4 regions of the Methylobacterium ajmalii genome follow, and region 2 is predicted to be linked to each of the others. Evidence: predicted binding sites of a transcription regulator. Region 2 holds the regulator's gene; each other region holds the start of a gene.
The links. Region 2 encodes PhoB, which activates phosphate uptake and scavenging genes when phosphate is short. Its sites were predicted from a motif close to TGTCATNNANCTGTCAT; they were not measured.
Positions count from the first base shown of each region.

Region 1: the regulator PhoB is predicted to act here: its motif matches at 3,083-3,099, upstream of V3T34_RS07240 (YdcH family protein).
Region 3: the regulator PhoB is predicted to act here: its motif matches at 2,427-2,443, upstream of V3T34_RS20325 (CorA family divalent cation transporter).
Region 4: the regulator PhoB is predicted to act here: its motif matches at 3,745-3,761, upstream of V3T34_RS14640 (esterase-like activity of phytase family protein).

Region 1 is NZ_JAZFXT010000019.1:5,080-10,801, forward strand. It holds gene V3T34_RS07230 (propionyl-CoA synthetase) at 1-614, opposite strand, end outside; gene V3T34_RS07235 (acyl-CoA synthetase) at 771-2,402, shown strand; gene V3T34_RS07240 (YdcH family protein) at 2,883-3,068, opposite strand; gene V3T34_RS07245 (YdcH family protein) at 3,283-3,501, shown strand; gene purE (5-(carboxyamino)imidazole ribonucleotide mutase) at 3,654-4,151, shown strand; gene V3T34_RS07255 (5-(carboxyamino)imidazole ribonucleotide synthase) at 4,148-5,248, shown strand; gene V3T34_RS07260 (tetratricopeptide repeat protein) at 5,509-5,722, shown strand, end outside.
Region 2 is NZ_JAZFXT010000068.1:166,786-172,507, reverse strand. It holds gene pstB (phosphate ABC transporter ATP-binding protein PstB) at 1-708, shown strand, start outside; gene phoU (phosphate signaling complex protein PhoU) at 795-1,520, shown strand; gene phoB (phosphate regulon transcriptional regulator PhoB) at 1,588-2,289, shown strand; gene V3T34_RS28235 (hypothetical protein) at 2,317-3,339, opposite strand; gene V3T34_RS28230 (hypothetical protein) at 3,665-3,931, opposite strand; gene lpdA (dihydrolipoyl dehydrogenase) at 4,114-5,502, opposite strand; gene V3T34_RS28220 (dihydrolipoamide acetyltransferase family protein) at 5,506-5,722, opposite strand, start outside.
Region 3 is NZ_JAZFXT010000047.1:74,876-80,597, reverse strand. It holds gene V3T34_RS20335 (MFS transporter) at 135-1,301, shown strand; gene V3T34_RS20330 (spore photoproduct lyase family protein) at 1,344-2,402, shown strand; gene V3T34_RS20325 (CorA family divalent cation transporter) at 2,605-3,507, shown strand; gene V3T34_RS20320 (hypothetical protein) at 3,504-3,641, shown strand; gene V3T34_RS20315 (response regulator) at 3,697-4,080, opposite strand; gene V3T34_RS20310 (PAS domain-containing protein) at 4,115-5,722, opposite strand, start outside.
Region 4 is NZ_JAZFXT010000028.1:250,860-256,581, reverse strand. It holds gene V3T34_RS14645 (P1 family peptidase) at 1-933, shown strand, start outside; gene V3T34_RS14640 (esterase-like activity of phytase family protein) at 1,180-3,699, opposite strand; gene crcB (fluoride efflux transporter CrcB) at 3,929-4,300, shown strand; gene V3T34_RS14630 (Rdx family protein) at 4,376-4,765, shown strand; gene V3T34_RS14625 (sensor histidine kinase) at 4,795-5,722, shown strand, end outside.

The DNA.
Region 1 (5,722 bases), on a different contig from region 2:
GCTTGCGGCCGCTGCAGGATCAGGCAGGACTCGGGTTTGTGCGAGGAGAGCCGGCAGGCCTCGTCGAGGAGCGGCTTGTAGGCGACGACCCGGGCCGGCTCGATGCCGCAGGAGGCGGCGAGCACCACCTTGGGGGCGGCGTCCTCGATGCGGGCGGCGAGCTCGCGGGCGGCGAACCCCCCGAACACCACCGAGTGCACCGCGCCGATGCGGGCGCAGGCCAGCATCGCGAACAGCGCTTCGGGCACCATCGGCATGTAGAGCACCACCCGGTCGCCGCGCCCGACGCCGAGATCCTGCAGCACGGCGGCGAGCGACGCGACCTCGTCGAGAAGCTCCGCGTAGGTGATCCGGCGCTTCGTCCCGGTGACGGGGGAATCGTACAGGATCGCCGCCTGCTCGCCGCGGCCGGCCGCGACGTGGCGGTCGACCGCGTTGTGGCAGGCATTGACCTCGGCGCCCACGAACCAGCGGCCGTAGGGTCCTTCCCCGGGGGAGAAGACCCGGGAGGGGGGCGTCACCCAGTCGATCGCCTGCGCGGCGTCGCCCCAGAACGCCTCCGGGTCGCGCTGCCAGGCGGCATAGGTCTCCGGGTAGCGGCTCGGGCTGGCCATGGCGTCGTCCTCCGGTGCCGACCGTCTCGGGGCGGTCGTGCGCCTGGGATAGAGCAGCGGCCGCGGCCTCCGGAAGTCGAACTTTCGTAAGGACCGAGATGGATTGATCGCGCCGTCCTCGCGGGTACTGTGGCCGGACAGGCAGCAGGACGACCCATGACCGGCGCGACGATCTACGATCACGGCCTCGACCGGAACCCGGCGAACCACCAGCCGCTTACGCCGCTCACCTTCCTGGAGCGGGCCGCCGCGGTCTTCCCGGACCGCACCGCGGTGATCCACGGGGGCCTGCGCCGCAGCTACCGCGACCTCTACGCCCGCTGCCGGCGCCTCGCCTCGGCCTTGAGCGCCCACGGCATCGGGCGCGGCGACACGGTGGCGGTGATGCTCGCCAACACCCCGGCGATGATCGAGTGCCATTACGGGGTCCCGATGGCCGGAGCGGTGCTCAACACCCTCAACACGAGGCTCGACGCGGCGATCATCGGCTTCTGCCTCGATCACGGCGAGGCCAAGGTGGTGATCACCGACCGGGAATTCGCCCGCACCATGGGCCCGGCCCTGGCCCAGGCCGGGGTGACGCCGCTCGTCATCGATTACGACGACCCGGAATACGACGGCCCGGGCGAGCGGCTCGGCACGATCGAGTACGAGGACTTTCTGGCCGGGGGCGATCCCGCCCATGCCTGGACGATGCCGGGCGACGAGTGGGACGCCATCAGCCTCAACTACACGTCGGGCACCACCGGCGACCCGAAGGGCGTGGTCTACCACCATCGCGGCGCCTCGCTGCTCGCGGTCGGCAACGTGGTGGCGGGCAATCTCGGCCGGCACCCGGTCTATCTCTGGACCCTGCCGATGTTCCACTGCAACGGCTGGTGCTTCCCCTGGACCCTGTCGGTCGTGGCCGGCACTCATGTCTGCCTGCGGCAGGTCCGGGCCAAGGCGATGTACGACGCCATCGCCGATCACGGGGTGACGCATCTGTGCGGCGCGCCGATCGTGATGTCGCTCCTCATCAACGCGCCGGCGGCCGAGCGCCGCGACCTGCCGCGCCGGGTCTCGTTCCTCACCGCCGCCGCGCCGCCGCCGGAGGCGGTGCTCGCCGGGATGGCGGAGGCCGGGTTCGACGTCACCCACGTCTACGGGCTGACCGAGACCTACGGCCCCGCGGTGGTGAACGAGTGGCACGCCGACTGGGATGCCTTGAGCAAGGACGAGCAGGCCGCCCGCAAGGCGCGCCAGGGCGTGCGCTACCCGCCGCTCGAGGCCCTGGACGTGCTCGATCCCGAGACGATGGAGCCGGTGCCCGCCGACGGCGAGACGCTCGGCGAGGTGATGTTCCGCGGCAACGTGGTGATGCGCGGCTACCTGAAGAACCCGAGCGCCACCGAGGCCGCCTTCAAGGGCGGCTGGTTCCACTCGGGCGACCTCGGGGTGAAGCACCCGGACGGCTACATCCAGCTCAAGGACCGCTCGAAGGACATCATCATCTCAGGGGGAGAGAACATCTCGTCGATCGAGGTCGAGGAGGCTTTGTTCAAGCACCCGGCGGTGGCGGCCGCCGCGGTAGTGGCCAAGCCCGACGAGAAATGGGGCGAGACGCCGTGCGCCTTCGTCGAGCTGAAAGGCTCCGAGACGGTCTCGGCCGAGGAGCTGATCGGCTGGTGCCGCCGCTCGCTCGCCGGGTTCAAGGTGCCCCGGCACGTCGTCTTCACGGAACTGCCGAAGACCTCGACCGGCAAGGTGCAGAAGTTCGTGCTGCGGGAGATGGCGAAGGCCCTGTGACGGGACCCCGGCGATTCGGGCCGGACGCCGGGCATCCAGGCTTCGCGCCATTCAAGCCCGCTCGGCCCGAATTGGAGACGACCTCCTGACCTCGACCTCATCCTGAGGTGTCAGTTCATCGCAGATGAACTGACCTCGAAGGAGGGCTCCAGAAGTCTCGCGATCCCTGCAGCCCTTCTTCGAGGTCAGCCGGTCACGGATCGACCAACGCCTCGGGATGAGGATGGGAATCGGATCGAAGATCGTCGCCCTGTGAGCCCGGTTCGTCGAACGGGCACCGGGGGCCTCGGCGCGAGGTACCGGCGGACGGGCTTCTCCATAAAGTAAACGACCGCCGAAACGGCGCCGGCGGGACCCACCCCGCGTCGCGCAGTCTGCGCTATCCATCTCGCGGGAGCAGAACCCGCCGGTCGTCTTGAGCAATGAGGGAGGACCGCCGCGTCGATACGCCGACGCGGCGGCGCGCTGAATTCTGCCGGGCTAGTGCATCACGCGGGTGGACGTCGTCCGCAGGCGACTGATCTCATCCTTCAAGTGAAGCTTGCGCCGCTTGAGTTCGACTATTCGCAAGTCGTCGGTGGAGAGGTGGGTGCAGGCGTCCTGAATCTCGCGCTCCAGGGCTTCGTGCTTACGCTCGAGCTCGGTGAGATGCGTGTGCAGCGACATCAGCCATAGCCTCCTGTCATGTAGGTGACACACGAAGCCTGCCACAGGCCGCGGCCGATGTCTAAGGCATTCCGTATTGCAATTGCGTAATGTGCGCCGCAGCGCGAGGCCGCCGAGGAGGCGGTACAACCCTGCCGGCGCCCTTGCGACACCCTTGCCGGAGGGCGGGGCCTGGTTCATGCTTCACCGCATTGTCCAAGGGCTTAGGGCGGCGATGGCGTTCGAGTTGAGTGCGGAATCGACGGCGGAGTACGAGAGCGAGCTGGCGCGGCTCCGGGAGGAGCATCGCGACCTCGACGACGCGATCGAGGCGCTGGCGGGCGTGATGGCCGGCGACCGCCTCCAGCTCCAGCGCCTGAAGAAGCGCAAGCTCGGGATCCGCGACCGCATCTCCTACCTGGAGGACCAGCTCACGCCGGACATCATCGCCTGAGGGCGGGGTCCGGCGATCGAGGACGTCCCCGCGGTTGAGGACGTCCCGCGGCGGCTTGCGGGAGCGCGGGCGCGCCGCTACTGCGGATGAATGACCGGTCGCGGCCCGTTCGCGCGGCTTTGCGGCGCTTTTGCGAGAGGATGCGCTTGACGATGGCGGCATCGCCCCCCGTCGCAGTGATCATGGGCAGCCAGTCCGACTGGGCCACCATGCGCCACGCGGCCGAGACCCTCGACGCCCTCGGCATCCCCTACGAGGCCCGCATCGTCTCGGCCCACCGCACCCCGGACCGCCTGGTGGCCTTCGCCAAGGGCGCCAAGGCGGCGGGCGTCAAGGTGGTGATCGCGGGGGCCGGCGGCGCCGCCCACCTGCCCGGCATGGCCGCCGCGATGACGCCGCTGCCGGTCTTCGGCGTCCCGGTCGAGTCGAAGGCGCTGTCGGGCCAGGACAGCCTCCTGTCGATCGTGCAGATGCCGGCCGGCATCCCGGTCGGCACGCTCGCCATCGGCCGGGCCGGCGCCGTCAACGCGGCCCTGCTCGCCGCCGCCGTCCTGGCGCTGACCGACGAACCCCTGGCCGAGCGGCTCGACGCCTGGCGCGCGCGCCAGAGCGCGGCGGTCGCCGAGCATCCGGACACGAGCGCCCCGTGAGCACGCCCCCCATCGCCCCCGGCGCCACCATCGGCATCATCGGCGGCGGCCAGCTCGGCCGCATGATCGCGGTCGCGGCGGCGCAGTACGGGCTCAAGGCCCACATCTACTGCCCCGATCCCGACAGCCCGGCCTTCGAGGTGGCGGGCCGCCGGACCGTGGCGGCCTACGACGACGCAGCGGCGCTCCAGGCCTTCGTCGAGTCCGTCGACGTGGTGACCTACGAGTTCGAGAACATCCCGAGCCGCACCGCCGAGATCCTGGCCGCGCACCGGCCGCTGCATCCGAGCGCCTCGGCGCTCGCGACGACGCAGGACCGGCTGACGGAAAAGAGCTTCGTCGCGGGCCTGGGCATCCCGGTGGCGCCGTTCCGGGCGGTGGACGACGCCGCGGGCCTGGCCGAGGCCGTCCGCGAGATCGGCCTGCCGGCGGTGCTGAAGACCCGACGCTTCGGCTACGACGGCAAGGGCCAGGTCATGCTGCGTGATGCGGGCTTCGACCCCGCCGCCGTGATGGCCTCCCTGAACGGCCAGCCCTGCATCCTCGAGGGCTTCGTGCCGTTCGAGGCCGAGGTCTCGGTGGTGGCCGCCCGCAACGCGGAAGGGCGCTTCTCGGCCTACGACCCCTGCGCCAACGAGCACCGCCACCACATCCTCGCCCGCACCGTCGTGCCGGCCCCCGGCATGACGCCGGAGACCGCCGCCGAGGCGGTCGCGATCGCCCGCACCATCGCGGAGGCGCTGGGCTACGTCGGCGTGCTCGCGGTGGAGATGTTCCTGGTCCGCGGAGCCGACGGGCGGGCGGGCGTCGTCGTCAACGAGATCGCGCCGCGGGTGCACAATTCCGGCCACTGGACCATCGAGGGAGCCGAGACCTCGCAATTCGCCCAGCACGTCCGGGCGATCTGCGGCTGGCCGCTCGGCAGCGCCGCCCTGACCGGCCGCTCGGTCGAGATGCTGAACCTGATCGGCGACCAGGCTGACGACTGGACCCGGATCCTCGCCGAGCCCGGCACCCACTTGCACCTCTACGGCAAGGGCGCGGCGCGGCCCGGCCGCAAGATGGGCCATCTCACCCGGGTCGCGACCGGCGCCTGACCCTGCGCCTCGCCCGAACGGGTGAGGCCGCGCGGCCACACCCGTGGCCCCGGAGCGCCCTCCCCTGCTGCAACGGCGCCGGGAGCCACACCTTCGCCACATCGTCCCGCACAAGCGAAGAGGCGCACTGCCTTTAAGCCGGCCTTCACCGCGATCGGAGAAGGGTCGTCCGGCGCCGGGACCGCTTCGAGGCGGGGCGCGCGTGCGGATTGCGAAGGTGCGCGGCGCAGCGAAGATGCGCCGCCCCGGGGGAGCGGGTGATGAACAACGTGATCGGCTGGAGCCGTGTGACACCGGCGGCCCGGATGCTGGGGGCGACCGTGCTGGCCGCGCTCTCGCTCGCCGGCTGCGACACCGTCAGCCGGGCCACCGCGACGCGGCAATTCGCGGTGGTCGAGGCCGACAAGTCCGGCGCGACCGAGGTGAACATCGCCTCCCTGTCGGACGTGATCCAGCGCAACCCGAGCGACGCGG
Region 2 (5,722 bases):
TTCAAGGGGTTGAAGAACATCAACCTCAACTTCCTCGACCGCCAGGTCACGGCGCTGATCGGGCCGTCGGGCTGCGGCAAGTCGACGTTGCTGCGCACCTTCAACCGCATCTACAGCCTCTACCCCGAGCAGCGCGCCGAGGGGCAGATCCTGCTCGACGGCCGCAACATCCTCGACCCCTCGATCGACCTCAACGAGCTGCGCGCCCGGGTCGGCATGGTCTTCCAGAAGCCGACCCCGTTCCCGATGTCGATCTACGACAACATCGCGTTCGGCATCCGGCTCTACGAGCGCCTCGGCAAGGCCGATCTCGACGTCCGCGTCGAGGAGGCCCTGCGCAAGGGCGCCCTGTGGGACGAGGTGAAGGACAAGCTCAAGCAGTCCGGCATGGGCCTGTCCGGCGGCCAGCAGCAGCGCCTGTGCATCGCCCGCACGGTGGCGCAGCGCCCGGAGGTGATCCTGTTCGACGAGCCGACCTCGGCCCTCGACCCGATCTCGACCGGCCGCATCGAGGAGCTGATCGAGCAGCTGCGGGGCGAGTTCACCATCGCCATCGTCACCCACAACATGCAGCAGGCGGCGCGCATCTCGCAGTTCACCGCCTTCATGTATCTCGGCGAGCTGATCGAGTTCGGGCCGACCAACCGGCTGTTCATGAACCCTTCGAAGCGCCAGACCCAGGACTACATCACCGGCCGGTTCGGCTGAGGCGTCCCGCCCTCGTCCCACCGGTCCGGCCCCCTGCCGGGCCGGCTCGATCCCACGCTCCACTTCATCGCGGGGAGTCTCACTCCATGTCGAACCACATCGTCACCTCCTACGATCAGGAGCTGCAGAACCTGCGGCGCAGCATCGCCGAGATGGGCGGCATCGCCGAGAAGCTGGTGGCCGATTCCGGCCTCGCGCTCCTGCGCCGCGACACCGCGCTCGCCCAGTCGGTGATCGCCGCCGACCAGCGCCTCGACGGGCTGCAGCGCGAGATCGAGGAGAAGGCGATCCTGCTGATCGCCAAGCGCCAGCCGATGGCGATCGACCTGCGCGAGACGATCTCGGCGATCCGCGTCTCGGGCGACCTCGAGCGCATCGGCGACCTGGCCAAGAACGTCGCCAAGCGCGTCGTCGCCATCGCCGACCAGGTCCAGCTGCAGAAGATCGTCGTCGGCGTGGAGCACATGAACGAGCTGGTCCAGGGCCAGCTCAAGGACGTGCTCGACGCCTACGCCACCCAGGACACCGTGGCGGCCCTCGACGTCTGGGCCCGCGACGGCGGCATCGACGCGCTCTACACCTCGCTGTTTCGCGAACTCCTGACCTACATGATGGAGGATCCGCGCAACATCACGTTCTGCACGCACCTCCTGTTCTGCGCCAAGAACGTCGAGCGCATCGGCGACCACACCACCAACATCGCCGAGACCATCCACTACCTCGCCACCGGCGAGACGCTGACGACCGACCGGCCGAAGAACGACGGGTCGAGCTTCGCCACCGTGGATCCCCAGTCCTCGTCCAAGGCCTGACCGGATGGCCTGCCCGGCCGCGAGGCCGGGCCGGCCGTCCCGGCGGCGACGACCCTGAAGTGCCCCGATGAGTACCCGCATCCTGATCGTCGAGGACGAGGAGGCCCTGACCCTCCTCCTGCGCTACAACCTCGAGGCCGAGGGCTTCGAGGTCGACGCCGTCGCCCGCGGCGACGAGGCGGATATCCGCCTGCGCGAGCAGGTCCCCGACCTCGTCCTCCTCGACTGGATGATGCCGGGTCTCTCCGGCATCGAGTTGTGCCGGCGCATCCGCGCCCGCCGCGAGACCGAGCGGCTGCCGGTGATCATGCTGACCGCGCGCGGCGAGGAGGGCGACCGGGTGCGGGGGCTCGCCACCGGCGCCGACGACTACATCGTCAAGCCGTTCTCGGTGCCCGAGCTCCTGGCCCGGGTGCGCGCGCTCCTGCGGCGCTCGAAGCCCGCCCACGTCGCCGACCTGCTCGTCGCCGGCGACATCGAGCTCGACCGGGTCAGCCACCGCGTGCGCCGCGACGGCCGCGAGCTGCATCTCGGCCCGACCGAGTTCAAGCTGCTCGAGTTCCTGATGCAGAGCCCCGGCCGGGTCTTCTCCCGCGAGCAGCTCCTCGACGGCGTCTGGGGCCACGACGTCTACATCGACGAGCGCACGGTCGACGTGCATATCGGCCGCCTGCGCAAGGCGATCAACCGCGGCCGCGACTCGGACCCGATCCGCACCGTGCGCGGCTCCGGCTACTCCTTCGACGAGATGTTCGCGCCCGAGCCGTGACGCCGGACGGCCGTCGGCCGGTCCGGGTCAGAACTCCATCCCGAACTTGACCCGCAGGCTGTGCCGTTCGAACTGGTTCAGCCCGAGGGACCGGCCGGCCAGGGCCGGGTCGGTGTCGCGGCCCCAGACCTGCCCGGCATAGGCCACGGTCAGCCAGACCTTCTCGGTGAACCGGTGATGCAGCGCGGGCCCCAGGGTGAGCGCCTCGCTCTCCAGCCGGTTCAGGAAGGCCCCTTCGTAGCCGCGCAGGTAGCGGACTTCCGGGCCGAGATAGGTGTTGTCTCCGACGCGCCCCACGAGAGCGTTCGACCACAGGAAGGTCGAGGAGCGATAGCCCGGGCCGCCCCGCTCGCGCCCGGCCGCCGGCTCGACGCTGAGGTTGCTGCCGTACCAGAGCTTGTCCGGCACCACCTGGACGTCGAGCTGGAGCAGGCTCTCGACGTCGAAGATGTCGGCGCCGCGGCCTTCGACCGGGAGGACGCGCGTGAAGCGAGGGCGCACCTCCAGGGCGAGACCGAAGGGCTGCTCCTTCGAGCCCTTCAGGAACTGGTACTTCACCTCGAGCGAAACGCCGTCGAAGGCGCCGTAGGACTTGTCGTCCAGATCGAGGATGTTGCGCTGGCGCCGCAGCGTGCCGAAGGCGCTGAGTTCGAGGCTTAGCCTGTCGATGGGGTTGAACTGGTAGGCAAGCCGCGTGTCGAGCACGCGGTAGGCCGACCGGCCGGGGCCGTCCCGGCGCTTGCCGATGCGCGAGACGGTGTCGACCACCGCTTCCCGCTCGCCCTTCTCGCCGGCATCGGCGCCTTCCGTGAAGCCGAACAGGTGCTCGGTATCGACGTCCTTCCCGTCGTCCGTCTTGCTGGACGAGTCCGATTCGCGGCTCCGGCCCTTGCCGCTCTCGCGCGCCCCACCTTGATCGGCTGCGGGCTCGCTCTTCGTCCCTGGCCCGCCGCCCGGCGCCGCCAGCACGGGGGCCGGAGCGGACAGGAGGAGGAGCAGGACGCCTGCCGCGGCCGACAGAGGCCCGACCGGCTCGGTGGTTCGGGTCATGATCGCGCGAGGGCCTCTGACGTGCCGTGCTCCAGCATGTCCGGTTAAAACGAAGCCGGAGGCGTTGGCTGCAGCAAAATGGCAACGCTTGTAAGACCTCCGCACGGGTCGGGATTAAGGACCGACATCGGCGCGTCGGGCGACGACCGACCGGACGCTGCGCATGCCCGATGCCACCGGGCCGCTCCCGGCGGCTCCGCGCGCGGTCGACAGGATTCGAGGTTTGCCGCGGAGCGAGCGCCGCGACGGGCCGGATCGGCGTGGATCGTCCCGGTCACGCCGATCCGGCCGCACCCCGGGCAATCCCGACGCCCGACACCAGGTCCTAGGCTCCAGCTTTCGTGGCGCGCGGAATTGAGCATTGCCGAACGACTTGCGCGTTCGTAAGGTAATCAAGTCTATAGGGGAGCAGTCCCGTGGAAAAAATCAGAAACATACTGATGATGTCGGCGCTCGTCTCGATCTCCGGTCTCGCGGCGGCGCCGGCCTCGGCATAGTCGCGGGCCGATCGCGAGAGATGCGCGGAGTCGGTCGGAATCCAGACCCACCACAACGGGCGGAACGTCTGGATCAGGAACAGGGTGCCGAGCAAGACTTACTACGCGTTCCTCCGCTGCACCGACGCTCTCGCCATGAAGCGCGCGGACGCCACGCCGGGTCGTCGCTGACCGGCGGCTGGCACCGGGGGCCACCTCGCGCCCCCATGTCTCCTGCGCCCATGTCTCGCACGCCGAGCGGCCGTCGCCGGACGGTTCCGTCCGGCGGGGCCTGCCTTCAGATGTGCAGCGCCTCGCCGAGCGCCCTGAGGTTCGCCTCGTGGAAGGCCTCGCCGAGGGTCGGGTGGGCGTGGATCGTGCCGGCGACGTCCTCCAGCCGGGCGCCCATCTCGAGCGCCAGGCCGAACCCCGCCGCCAGCTCCGAGACCCCGGCCCCCACCGCCTGGATACCGAGGATGAGGTGGTTGTCCGCCCGCGCGGTCACCCGCACGAAGCCGTCCTCGGCGCCCAGGGTCATGGCGCGGCCGTTGGCGGCGAAGGGGAAGAGGCCGGTGCGGATCTCGTGGCCGGCGGCGCGGGCCTCGTCCGGCGACAGGCCGGCCGAGACCACCTCCGGGTCGGTGAAGCAGACCGCCGGGATCGCCACCTTGTGGAAGGCACGGCGGCGCCCGGCCACGAGGTCGGCCACCATCTCGCCCTGCGCCATGGCGCGGTGGGCCAGCATCGGCTCGCCGGTGACGTCGCCGACCGCCCAGACGTTGCGCATCGAGGTGGCGCAGCGCTCGTCGATGCGGATGAACGGCCCGCTCATGTCGAGGTCGAGCCGCTCTAACCCGAGGTCGTGCGTCCGCGCCTTGCGGCCGACCGCGACCAGGATCACCTCGGCGGGGATCTTTCGGGGTTCACCGCCGACCTCGACGTCGAGCGCGTCGCCCGAGAGCCCGGTCGCCTTGGCGCCGAGCAGCACCTCGATCCCGAGCGCGCCGAGGCGTCGCGCTACCGGCCGGGTCAGCTCGGCATCGTAGGCCGGCAGGATCCGCTCGGCCATCTCGACCACCGTGACCTTGGCGCCGAGCTTGGCGAAGGCGGTACCGAGCTCGAGCCCGATATAGCCCGCCCCCACCACCGCCAGGGTGGCGGGGACCTTCGGCAGCGACAGCGCCTCGGTCGAGGAGATCACCCGCCCGCCGAAGGGCAGGTGGGGGAGCGCCGCCGGAACCGAGCCGGTGGCCAGGATCACGTGCTCGGCCCGTACCCGCTCGGGTCCGGTATCGGTCTCGACGAGGCAGGTCTTGCCGTCGACCATCTGCCCGCGCCCGCGCAGGATCTTGACCCCGCCGCGCTTCAGGAGCGACGCGACCCCGGTGTTGAGCCGCCCGACGATGCCGTCCTTCCAGGCCACCGTGCGGGAAAAATCGAGGCTCGGGGGGCCGGCCGAGAGACCGAAGGGCGAGGCGTCGCCGGCCTGCAGCACGGCGGCGTGATAGGCCTCGGCGGCGTGGATCATCGCCTTCGAGGGGATGCAGCCGACGTTGAGGCAGGTGCCGCCCAGCCGGTTCTCCTCGACCAGCACGGTGTCGATGCCGTGCTGGCCGGCGCGGATCGCCGCGACGTAGCCGCCCGGGCCGCCGCCGAGCACCAGGAGCTTGGTGGTGATCTCGCCCACGGGTCAGGCCTCCATGAACAACGTCGCGGGCGTCTCGAGCAGGCCTTTCAGCGCCTGCACGAACAGGGCGGCGTCGTAGCCGTCGACCACCCGGTGGTCGAAGGACGCCGAGAGGTTCATCGTCAGGCGCGGCACGAAGGCGCCGTCGCGCCAGACCGGGCGCATCACCTGCTTGTTGACGCCGATGATCGCCACTTCCGGCCGGTTGATCACCGGGGTC
Region 3 (5,722 bases), on a different contig from region 2:
CCACCGGGGCGATCCCCCGGCGCGGTCGTCTCCCGGGCATCCCGCCGCGCGAGACCGTCCCCAAGCTCCCGTCCCGAAAAGTTCCTGACCCCAAGCCTCCGTTCCCGCCCAGGCCCCTCCCCCGGAAGTCATCGATGACCGCGCTCACCGCCGCGACCCGCCTGAGCCTCAGCCTGATCGCCGGCGGGGCGGTCGCCAACATCTACTACAACCAGCCGCTGCTCGGGCTGCTCGCCCAGGTCTTCGGCCACGACGCCTCGGTGCTGGTGCCGACCGCGACGCTCGCCGGCTACGGCCTCGGCATCCTCGGCCTCGTGCCGCTCGGCGACGCCCTGCCGCGGCGCAGCCTGATCGTCGGTCAGCTCCTGCTGCTTGCCGCCGTGCTGGTGCTGGCGGCCGCGAGCACGAGCCTGTGGGTCCTGGTGCTGGCGAGCTTCCTGATCGGCGTGCTCTCGACCGCGGCCCAGCAGGCGGTGCCCTTCGCCGCCGAGCTGGCGCCGGACGCGACGCGCGGCCGGATGGTCGGCCAGGTGATGACGGGCCTGCTGCTGGGCATCCTGCTCGCCCGGACCCTGAGCGGATTCGTCGGCGCCTGGGCCGGCTGGCGGGCGGTGTTCTACGGGGCGGCCGGGCTCGCGGTGGCGCTGGCCGGCCTCGCCCGGCTCGGCCTGCCGGGGACGGCGCCCAGCACCCGGATCCGCTACGGCGCGCTCCTGCGCTCGCTCCTCGACCTCGTGCGCGAGCAGCCGGTCCTGCGCCGGGCGGCGCTCGCCCAGGCGCTGCTGTTTGCCGCCTTCAACGCGTTCTGGACCACCCTGGCGCTCCTCGTCGAGGCGCCGCCCTTCGGGCTCGATCCCGCCGGGGCCGGGCTGTTCGGGCTCATTGGGGCGGCCGGCGCGCTCTGCGCCCCGGTGGCCGGGCGCTTCGCCGATACCCGCAGCCCGCGCCCGGTCCTCGTCGGCGGCGGCGCGCTCACGCTCGCCGCCTTCGCGGTGTTCGGGCTCCTCGGCGGCCATTCGCTTGTGGCCTTGGCGGTGGGCGTGCTGTTGATCGACATCGGCATCAACACCGCGCTCATCGCCAACCAGACCCGGGTCTACGCCCTCGCGCCGGGGGCACGCGGGCGGATCAACACCGTGTTCTTCACCGCGATCTTCGCCGGGGGCGCGCTCGGCGCCTCGGCGGGCACCCGGGCCTTCGCGGCCGGCGGCTGGCCGGCGCTCTGCGCGGTCGGCGGCGCCTTCGCGGCGGCGGGCCTGCTCGTGCCCCTGCTGGAGCCCCGCGACCGCCCTAGATCCTGAAGGCCCGAGTCCCGCGCACAAGCCCCGCATCCGAGCCCGTCCCTGTCAAACCTCCTGGCCATCGACACGATCTACCTCGAGCCCGCCGTCGCGGCCTATCCTCTCGGACGGGAAATCCTGGAGCGGTTCGGGCCTGCGAGGCGGATCGAGGTCGCCTCGCACTGGAACATCCCGGAGCTGCACGGCAATGCCGGCTCGGTCGAGGACTGGGTGCGGATCAAGCGCTCGACCCTGGTGCTCGGGGTCAAGAAGGGCCTCGCCTCGCGGCCGAACGGCCGCAGCGCCCACTTCATCGCGCCGTCGAGCTCGAACGGCTGCGCCATGGCCTGCGCCTATTGCTACGTGCCGCGGCGCAAGGGCTACGCCAACCCGATCACCCTGTTCGTCAACACCGAGGCGATCGGCCGGGCGATCGCCCGCCACGCCGCCGGCCAGGGCCCCCTCCCCGCCCCCGACCAGATCGACGACCGGCACTGGGTCTACGACCTCGGCGAGAACGGCGACCTCTCGGTCGACGCGATGGCGAGCGGGGGCGTGCGCGACCTCGTCGGGCTGTTTCGCGGCATCCCGAACGCCAAGGCCTCCTTCGCCACCAAGTTCGTCAACCCGGACCTCCTCGCCTACCGGCCCGAGGGCAAGACCCGCATCCGCTTCTCGCTGATGCCCGAGCGCATCGCCCGGGTGGTCGACGTGCGGACCTCGCCGATGCCGGAGCGGATCGCCGCGATCGACGCCTTCGTGGCCGCCGGCTACGAGGTCCACGTCAACTTCTCGCCGGTGATCCTCTACGAGGGCTGGGAGGAGGACTGGCGGGCGCTGTTTCGCGCGCTCGAGGCCGGCATCGGCCCGGCCGCCAAGGCGCAGCTGAAGGCCGAGATCATCTTCCTCACGCACAACGCCGCCCTGCACGAGGTGAACCTGCGCTGGCACCCCAAGGCCGAGGCGCTGCTGTGGCGGCCCGACATCCAGGAGACCAAGCGCTCGGAGGGCGGGATGGAGAACCTGCGCTACCGCACCGGCTGGAAGGGCCGCTGGCTGTCCCGGTTCAAGGCGCTGCTGGCCGAGGAGCTGCCCTATTGCGGGGTACGCTACGCGTTCTGAGGGACGCGGGCCGGCGACGGGCGCCGTCATCGAACCGTCGCGCTCCGTCCCTAAGCAGACTTGCATTGGCAGGCCAACGCTTCGCCCGCTTAGGTTCTTGTTTTGTCGCAGATTTTTGCCGCCGAACCGGTGTCCACTTCGGCGAAATCCGCTTAGCCCGCGGGCCACGCTCTCCCCGGCGAGAGGCGCGAAGGACGCTGCGATGGCCCATCTCCTCAGCGACGAGCCGGCCCTGCCGGGCCTGATCTGGGCGATGCGGTTCGACGCGGGCGGGCGCGGGCGCCTGGTCGAGCCCGGCGAGGAGGTGCCGGCGCTCGGGCGCTTCGGCGACGGCTTCGTCTGGCTCCACGTCAACCTCAACGACGCCCGGGTGCCGGGCCTGATCGCCGAGGGGCGGCTCGGCCCGCCCGACCTCGCGGCGGCGGCCTTCGCCAGCGACCCGCACCAGCGGGTGACCGTCGAGGACGGCCAGGTCGGCGGCGTCATCGCCGACCTCGCCCGGGAGGCCGACGGGCCGGACACCGCGCCCGAGCGGCTGCCCGACGCCGCCGGGCGGCTGCATTTCGTGCTGGGCGCCAACTTCCTCGTCAGCGGGCGGCGGCACCCGATCGTCGGGCCCGACGCGGTGCGGGAGGTCGTCGCCGGCGGGCGGCCGCTCGCCGGGCCGGTGGCACTTCTCGAAACCTTGATCGGCCGGGTCGCGGCGGCGATCGGGGCGCGGGGCGCCGCCCTGTCCGACCGGCTCGACGGGATCGAGGATCACATCCTCGACGAGCGCATTCGCCCGGAGACGCGCCAGCTCGGGCCGATCCGCCGCGACGCGGTGCGGCTGCACCGCCAGCTCAACGGGTTGCGGGCGGTGTTCCACCGCCTGGAGGAGGAGAGCGACGATCTGCCGGAGGAGACCCGGGAGGCCGCCGCCCGCATCGCCCAGCGGCTCGACGCCCTCGACCGCGACATGGTGGTGCTCGCCGAGCGCAGCCGGCTCCTGCAGGAGGAGCTGTCCGGCCTGCTCGCCCGGCAGTCGAATCGCCAGCTCCACACCCTGTCGATCCTGACCGCCCTGTTCCTGCCGCCCACCCTCGTCACCGGCCTGTTGGCATGAACACCAAGGGCCTGCCGCTCGCCGAGTGGGACGACGGCTCGACGGTGGCGATTGTGATCGCCGCGATGTCGGCAGCCGCCGCCTTCCTGCTGATCCGTCGGCTCGGGCTCGGCGGGCAGAGGGGCCAGGGCTGAGACTCCGAGGCTCTTGGCGATCGAGGGTCTGCTGGCGATCCGTTGCGGAACCTGGTCAACCGGCGGCTGATAGGAACGAGCGAATGCTTTCGACGATGCCCGCGTGGTTGAATGGCTTGTCGTGGAACACACCACGGGCCGGGATGCTCGACAGATCCGGCTTCACCGCACCCGTCAGGATCAGTTCGATTGGCGGCCAGCGGTCTCGGATCAGGGCAGCCAGCTTCAGCCCCATCACCGATCCGCGCACATCCAGGTCCGCCATCACCACGCGGATGTCCGTGCGTTCGTCAAGGATACGGATCGCCTTGGCGGTCGTCGTCGCCTCGACAACATCGCAGCCGGCATCCTCGATCAGGTCCGACAGGGTCATCATCAGGATCGGATCGTCTTCAATCAGAAGTACGATCGGTCGGCGCTCGTCGCGCTGCGTCGTCATGGGCTCCCCTCGAGAGAACCCGTCACCGCCCGGATCACGACGCTACTACCTCTGAGCTGGGCGCCCGAAATTCAGCGTCGAAGCCCAACGAGCTATAACTCAGCCGAGTGTCACGGGTTCCCACCAGTCCGAGCTGTATCAACCGCGTTCCGAAACCACGACGCGTTGGTGCCTGCGCTGGCGGACCACCGCGCTCCCGCCAGGTCAGCACGGCCGTTCGATCGTCGTCATCCTCGACCCGCCAGGCAACACTGATCGTCCCCGCTTCTGTCGAGAGCGCACCATACTTTACGGCGTTCGTGGTCAACTCGTGCAGCAACATCGAGAGCGACAGTGTCGCCTGAGGGGCCAGCGACAGGTTGGGACCATCGATCCGGAAGCGCTCCAGGGGCGCTTGTACCGCCAGCACACGGTCGACGACGGCGCGCATCGGTGCGGATGTCCAGCTGTCCTGCAAGAGCACATCGTGCGCCTGCGACAGGGCTACCAGCCGCTGCGTGAAAGCCTGGACCGGGGCTTGGTCCGGTACGCTGCGTAGCGTCTGGCTGGCGATACCCTGCACCATCGACAGGGTGTTCTTGAGCCGGTGCGACAGCTCGCCGTTCAGCAGCACTTGCTGCGCCTCCGCCTGCACGCGCGCCACAGCGACCTGGATCCGATCAGCTACGGCCCGCACAAAGGCCAATTCCTCGGCTGAAAGGGCGTGAGGTCGATCGGAGTGGATGAAGCCAATCCCGACGAGGCGCCCGCGCTCCATCACGGGCACGTTGATCAGCGTCCGCACACCGATCGCGAGCAGCATCGCCACGCTGTTCTGAGTGCGCGGATCGCGCTCTACATCCCCGATCAGGACGGCTGCGCCGCGCCGCAGGTCCTCGATGTATGAGCCGTAGTCGCGGAAGTCGTGCAGACCCGCGACTGAGGCAATCCCCGGTGCGCACCAATCGGATGGGATCTCTACCGTCTCGCGTGCGACATCGACCAAGCCATAACCGGCACGTGTTGCACCGAGCACCCGCGCGACGATACCGGCCGCTGCGTGTACGATGGTGGGCACCGTGCCAAGGTCGCGCAACTGGTCGCCCATCTCGACCAATGCTGCCTGCCGCGCCTCGGCGGTTCGACGGGCGGTCACGTCGCTCGCCGCCCCGAACCACTCCGCGATCTCGCCGTGCTCCTCGAAGAGAGGGACGGCGCGCGAGAGCATCCAGCCGAAGCTTCCGTCGGCTCGCCGCATCCGATGCTCAAGCTCGAACGTGCCCTTGCGCCGGATCGCATCATCGATCGCTGCCATTACCTCCGGGCGGTCGGGGGGATCGATGTACAGGTCGAGCCAGTGCACGCTTGGCACGACCGTGTCGGCGAGGAAGCCACGTCCGTCGAGCTGGCGCATCTCCTGCCAGTCGGGGCTCATCCGGTAGACGGACTGTGCGCCCGCAGTCACGAGCGCCCTCAATCGGTTCTCGCTCGCGGTCAGCGCGGCCTGGGCAGTGCGTCGCTCCTCGATATCGAGCAGGACGCCAGGGAAGCTCAGGGGTGTACCATCCTCCGCCCTGTCGACCCGACCGTTGGCCTCGATCCAGTAGTAGCGCCCGTCCGTGCGGCGCACCCGGTACTGATGGGCGTAGGCACCGCCACGCAA
Region 4 (5,722 bases), on a different contig from region 2:
CTGTCCGGCGTCACCGCGGTCGTGTTCGACGCACCCACCGTGGCGGCGGTCGACATCCGCGGCGGCGGGCCGGGGACGCGGGAGACCGATCTCCTCGATCCCGAGCGCACGGTGCCGGGGGTCGATGCCCTGGTCCTGTCCGGCGGCTCGGTCTTCGGGCTCGATGCGGCCTCGGGCGTCACCGCCTGGCTCGCCGAGACCGGCCGCGGCTTCGCGGTCGGCCCGGCCCGGGTGCCGATCGTGCCGGCGGCGATCCTGTTCGATCTCCTCAACGGCGGCGACAAGGCGTGGGGCCGCTATCCCCCCTACCGCGACCTCGGCTTTGCCGCCGCGGCGAAGGCCGGCACCGGCCCGGTGGCGATGGGCTCGGTCGGGGCCGGGCTCGGCGCCCGGACCGCGAACCTCAAGGGCGGGCTCGGCAGCGCCTCGGCTGCGGTCGAGGGCACGGGCCTGCGCGTCGCGGCGCTGGTTGCCGTCAACGCGCTCGGGCGGGTCACGGTCGGGGACGGGCCGCATTTCTGGGCCGCGCCGTTCGAGATCGGCGCCGAGTTCGGGGGCTTGGGCTCGCCCGCGACCCCGGCGCCCGACGCCTTCGCCTGGCCGGTGAAGCCGATGCCGGGCGCCAACACCACGATCGCGGTGGTTGCCACCGATGCCCGCCTGACCAAGGCCGAGGCCCGCCGCCTCGCCGTGATGGCGCAGGACGGCCTCGCCCGGGCGATCGTGCCGGCCCACACCCCCCTCGACGGCGACCTCGTCTTTTCCGCCGCGACCGGCGCCGTGCCGCTCGCGGATCCGGTCGGGGATCTGGCCCGGCTCGGCGACGCGGCGGCGCGGGTGCTGGCGCGCGCCGTGGCGTTGGGGGTCTACCACGCGCGCGCCCTGCCGGTGGCGGGGGCGCAAGGGGCATGGCGGGATCGGTTCGGGGGGTGAGGGCGCAGCGGTTCCTGCTCGAACCCGCCCCCTCTCCCGGATGACTGGAGCGTCAGCGGAAGGAGATCCGGGATCCAGCAGAGAACTTGCCGCCAAGCGGCTCAGCCTCTGCAACGTTGCAGACGGGCGGACGCTTCGCGACCTTTCGTGCTGGATTCCGGATCTCCTTCCACTTCGTTTCAGTCGTCCGGGAAAGGCCGGCGGATCCTACGGGGTAGTGGGCACCTGCTGCCGGGTGCCCACCCCTCAGAACTGGTACCGCAGCCCCGCCGTCACCCCGTGCGCGACCCCGGTCCGGGTGCCGATCGCCGCCTGGTAATCCACCCGCCAGCCGAGACGCTCGGTGAGGCTGCCCTGGAGGCCGGCGCCGGCGGTAACGAAGTCGGATTGCAGGAAGGGCACCGCCGCGGTCGCGGTGGCGAGCGGGTTCTGGACGCTGGCGAGACGGAAGAGCCCGGCGCTCCGCTGCGGACCGAGCCCGGCATTGTAGGCCACCCGCACCGAGGGGACGATGCCGGACAACCCGTAATAGGCCACCTCGACGCCGAAGCGGGCGGTGGTCTGGAGCACGGTGAGGCCGCCATACGCGACGTTGTTGCCGGCCGCGCCCTGCTCGGTGAACCCGTCGATCCGGGCCGAGTAGTGGCTCAGGCCCGCGAAGGGCGTCAGCCGGAAGGCGGCGCGGTCGAAGACGAGGCCGGCCTCGCCGTCGAGCGCCAGGGCGGAACCGGAGGTCCGGGCCGCGGCGGTGAGCCCGTAGGCGGCCGGACGGCGCAGGCCCGAGAAGTCGACGATCGGGGCGCCGCCGACGATGCCCTGCGCATAGAGGCTCGGGCCGTAATAGCCGCCATAGGCCGCGACCGTGAAGGCGCCCTGGTCCTGGCGGAAGCCCTGCTGATAGGCTCCTTGCGGCCGCGACAGCGAGCCGCCGCCCCCGCCCACCGCGAGGCCGGCCCGCCACGGGCCGGTGAGCGGCAGGTCGAGGCCGGCCGAGCCCTGCGCGACGGTGCGGTCGAGGGAAAGGCCGCCGTTGCGCGGCTGGTCGGCGAACACGACGTCGCCCCCGACCCAGAGCGCCGGGCCGGCGGTGCCCCAGGCGCCCTGGCCGGCCCCCGCCGGCAGGTTGGCCCCGCGGCGCAGGGCCGAGAGATGGTCCTGCACGCCGCGCGTCGCGGAGGCCGCCGCGGTGATCGCGCCGGCCCCCAGGCCCTGCAGCACCGTCGGCGCCGTCTCCTTCATCACCGCGAGCGACAGCGGGTCGACGTAGGTCGGCAGGGTCAGCCGGTAGGCGAGCAGGATGTTGTCGTTGTTGATGCCGGCGTCATAGGGCTGGCCGTTGATGACGCCCTGGCGGGTCAGGAAGTCGTTGTCGTTGCCGACGAGCAGGAAGTAGTCGTTGGGTGCCCGCTCGCTCAGCACCGGCACGAGGCCCATCGCCTCGATCTTCTCGGGGAGCGTGGTCTGGGTCGCCGGGCCGGTGGTGAGGTTCATCCCGAAGCGGTTGAGCTGCACCGGGTTGAGCAGGTTGACGACCTCGGTGGTCTGCACCGGAGCGAGGCCGGCCCGCAGGGTGCCGTTCGGGGCGATCGGCGTCGTGCCGTCATAGGCGCTGCCGGCGATGTTGGTGGCGCCCGCCGTGTCGACGAGGAGCACGCTCTTGTAGACGATCGGCGTGGTGTTGCCGGTGCCGAGCCCGTTCGAATCCCGCGACAGGACCAGGAACTGGGTGTCGTTGAGCGCCACCATCTCGCTCTGGGCCGCGGTGCGGTTGGGCCCGCCGCCATTGCCGCTCTGCTGATAGACCGGGAGCTGCAGCACGTATTCGCGGCTCGGCGCCGCCGGGGTCGGGGTGCCGGAGATGTCGTAGTAGAGGATGCGGGTATTGGCCCGCTGCTGCTGGTTGGGGCCGGAATCCTGCAGTGTCGCGCTCTGCAGGATGGCGACGAGGCCGCGCCCGTCCGGGGTCAGCGCCAGGGCCTCGAGGCCCTGGTTGTTGCGCCGCCCGGTGTCGGGCGGGTTGAGCGAGTTGAAGTTGAGCTGGCCGTTCGTCACCGGCTGGAGCGCCGCCGGGATGCCGATCAGGCCCTGCAGCTGGCCGCTGCGGTTGAAGTAGTAGACGTTCGGGCCGTACTCGTCGCTGACGTAGAACGAGCCGTCGAGGCGGCGCGCCAGGCCCTCGGCGTCGAGGCTGATGCGCCCCGCGCTCGGGCCGGCGGCGGCCGAGGGCAGCACCCCGCCGAGCTGCACGGTGGTGCCGGCGGCCGGATCGAGGCCGCTGAAGCGCTGGCCCTTGGCGTCGGTGAGCACGATGCCGCCGTCCGGCGTCAGGGTGACCTGGGCTTGCGAGGTCGTGGCCTGCGGCAAGGCGGCGCCCGCATAGGGCGTGAAGCTCAGGGAGAAGCGGTTGAGCCGGCCGGCATAGTCGCTGAACAGGCCGCCGTCGGGGTTGTTGTAGCCGCGGTCGGGCAGCGTGTAGAGCGTGCCCGTGTAGGTGTCGCCGCTGCGCCGCCAGGTCGCGAGGTCGACGGCGAGCGACGAGAACGAGCCGAGGGAATCGCCGAGGAAGTCGCGGGTGTTGGCCGACAGCCGGCCGACGCCCTGCAGGCCCTGGTTGACGATCGTCGCGCCGCCGGCCGCCACCGAGACCGGATCGTCCGTGCGCTGCAGGTTCGGCACCCGCGCCTCGATCGACTGGGCCTGCGCGAGACCCGCGCTCGCGAGGAGGCCGCCCGCCGCCACGGCGGCACGGATGGAGATGGTGGTCACGATTCGCCCCCGAGGCTGACTTTGCGGCAGCGATGCGGCGGGGACGTGACGGTGGCATGACGGGGCATGGCCCCGCCGAACCGGACGTAACCCGGTTCGGCCTGCCGGCCACGGTCGCGGGGCTGGCCTCACCTCCCCCGTCGCTCCTCTCCCGCTGCACCCCTCCTGCTCGCCCTCGGCGCCGGGCCGTGGCAGAAGGCGCCCGGCATCAAGCGGAGGCGTCGGAGCGGTGAGCTATCTGGTGGTCTTTCTCGGCGCCGGCCTCGGCGGGGCCCTGCGCCACGGCGTCAACCTGTGGGCGGCGCGGGCGGGGAGCGGCTTCCCGTTCGGCACGATGGTGATCAACGTCGTCGGCTCGATCCTGATGGGGGTTCTCACCGGCTGGTTCGCCGCCCGGGGCGGCGGGCCGCAGGCGCTGCGGCTCTTCCTCACCACCGGGGTGCTCGGCGGCTTCACCACCTTCTCGACCTTCTCGCTCGAGGCCTTCCTGCTGTGGGAGCGGGGTGCCCACGGGGCGGCGCTCGCCTACGTGGCGGTGTCGGTGGCGGCGGGCATCGCCGGCGTGGCGGCGAGCCTCGTAGTGCTGCGCCAGCTCGCCTGAGCCGTGCGCCGGATCACGCCCGGCGAGCCGGCACGGTTGACAAGTCGGGGGGATCGGGGAGGAGTCGAACCTGAAATGAGCGACAACGCCCCCCCTCCCGCGACCGAGGCCGACGCGCTCCCCGCCGGCACGCCCCCCGTCCCGGCGGAGGGCCGCCCGCGCATCGCCATCACCTACTGCACGCAGTGCAACTGGCTCCTGCGGGCCGGCTGGATGGCGCAGGAGCTGCTCTCGACCTTCCGCGACGCGATCGGCGAGGTGGCGCTGATCCCCGGGAGCGGCGGCGCCTTCGCGATCACCTGCGACGACGCCCTGATCTGGGAGCGCAGGCGCGACGGCGGATTTCCCGACATCAAGGCCCTCAAGCAGCGGGTGCGCGACCGGATCGAGCCCGGGCGCGACCTCGGCCATGTCGACCGGGCAAGCCGAGAAGACCCGACAAGCCGACAGGGCCCGACGCCTTGACCCTCCCGCGCCGCCCGCGCGCCACCGTGATGATCCGCCGCCGTCTCAGCGCCCTGCGCCGGGACGGGCTGTCGACGCAGGTCTACCTCGTCGCCCTGGTGGTCGCCCTGGTCGGGCCGGGCCTGCTGTTCACCGCCATCCTGCTCGGCCGCTACGCCGCTCTCGATCGGGTCCGCTTCGAGCAGGACGCCCGCGAGAGCGTGCGCGGCATCGCGCTCACCATCGACCGGGACATCGCCGGGCTGGTCTCGGTGCTCCAGACCCTGGCGGCCTCGCCGCGCCTGCGCAAGAGCGGGCTCGACGGCTTCGAGACCCAGGCCCGGGCGGTGCGGGAGACGACGGGGCTCGACCTGTCCCTGCGCCGGCCGGACGGGACGCAGCTCGTCAACACCGCGCTGGCGCCCGGCGCGCCGGTGCCGCAGGCCCCGCACGAGGAGGATGCCGAGGTCCTGGCGACGCGCCGGCCGGTGGTCGGCGGCGTCCGGATGGGCGCCCCCGGGCGGCCGCCGACCTTCGACGTGGCGGTGCCGGTCGTGGTCGACGGGGCGCCGGCCTACGTGCTCAGCGTCACGGTGCCGGTGGAGCGCCTGCACCAGATCCTGGTCCAGGACCTCGCGCCGGGCTGGACCACCGGCATCGTCGACCGCAAGGGCCTGCTGCTCGCCCGCTCCGCGGAGCACGCGACCCTGGCGGGCCAGCCGATGCTGGCCGCCCTGCGCGGCCGCCCGACGGCGGCTTCCGGGATCTGGGAGGGGGTCGACCGGCGCCGGCAGCCGGTGCTCTACGTCGAGACCACCGTCCGGGCGACCGGCTGGATCGTCGGCGCCAGCATCTTGCGCGAGCGGGTCGAGGCGCCCCTGCGCCACTGGATCGTCGCCTTCGGCGGCTTCGGGCTCCTGGCGCTCGCCGCGTCCTCGCTCCTGGCGGTGCGGCTCTGGGCGCGGGTCGCCGGCCCGC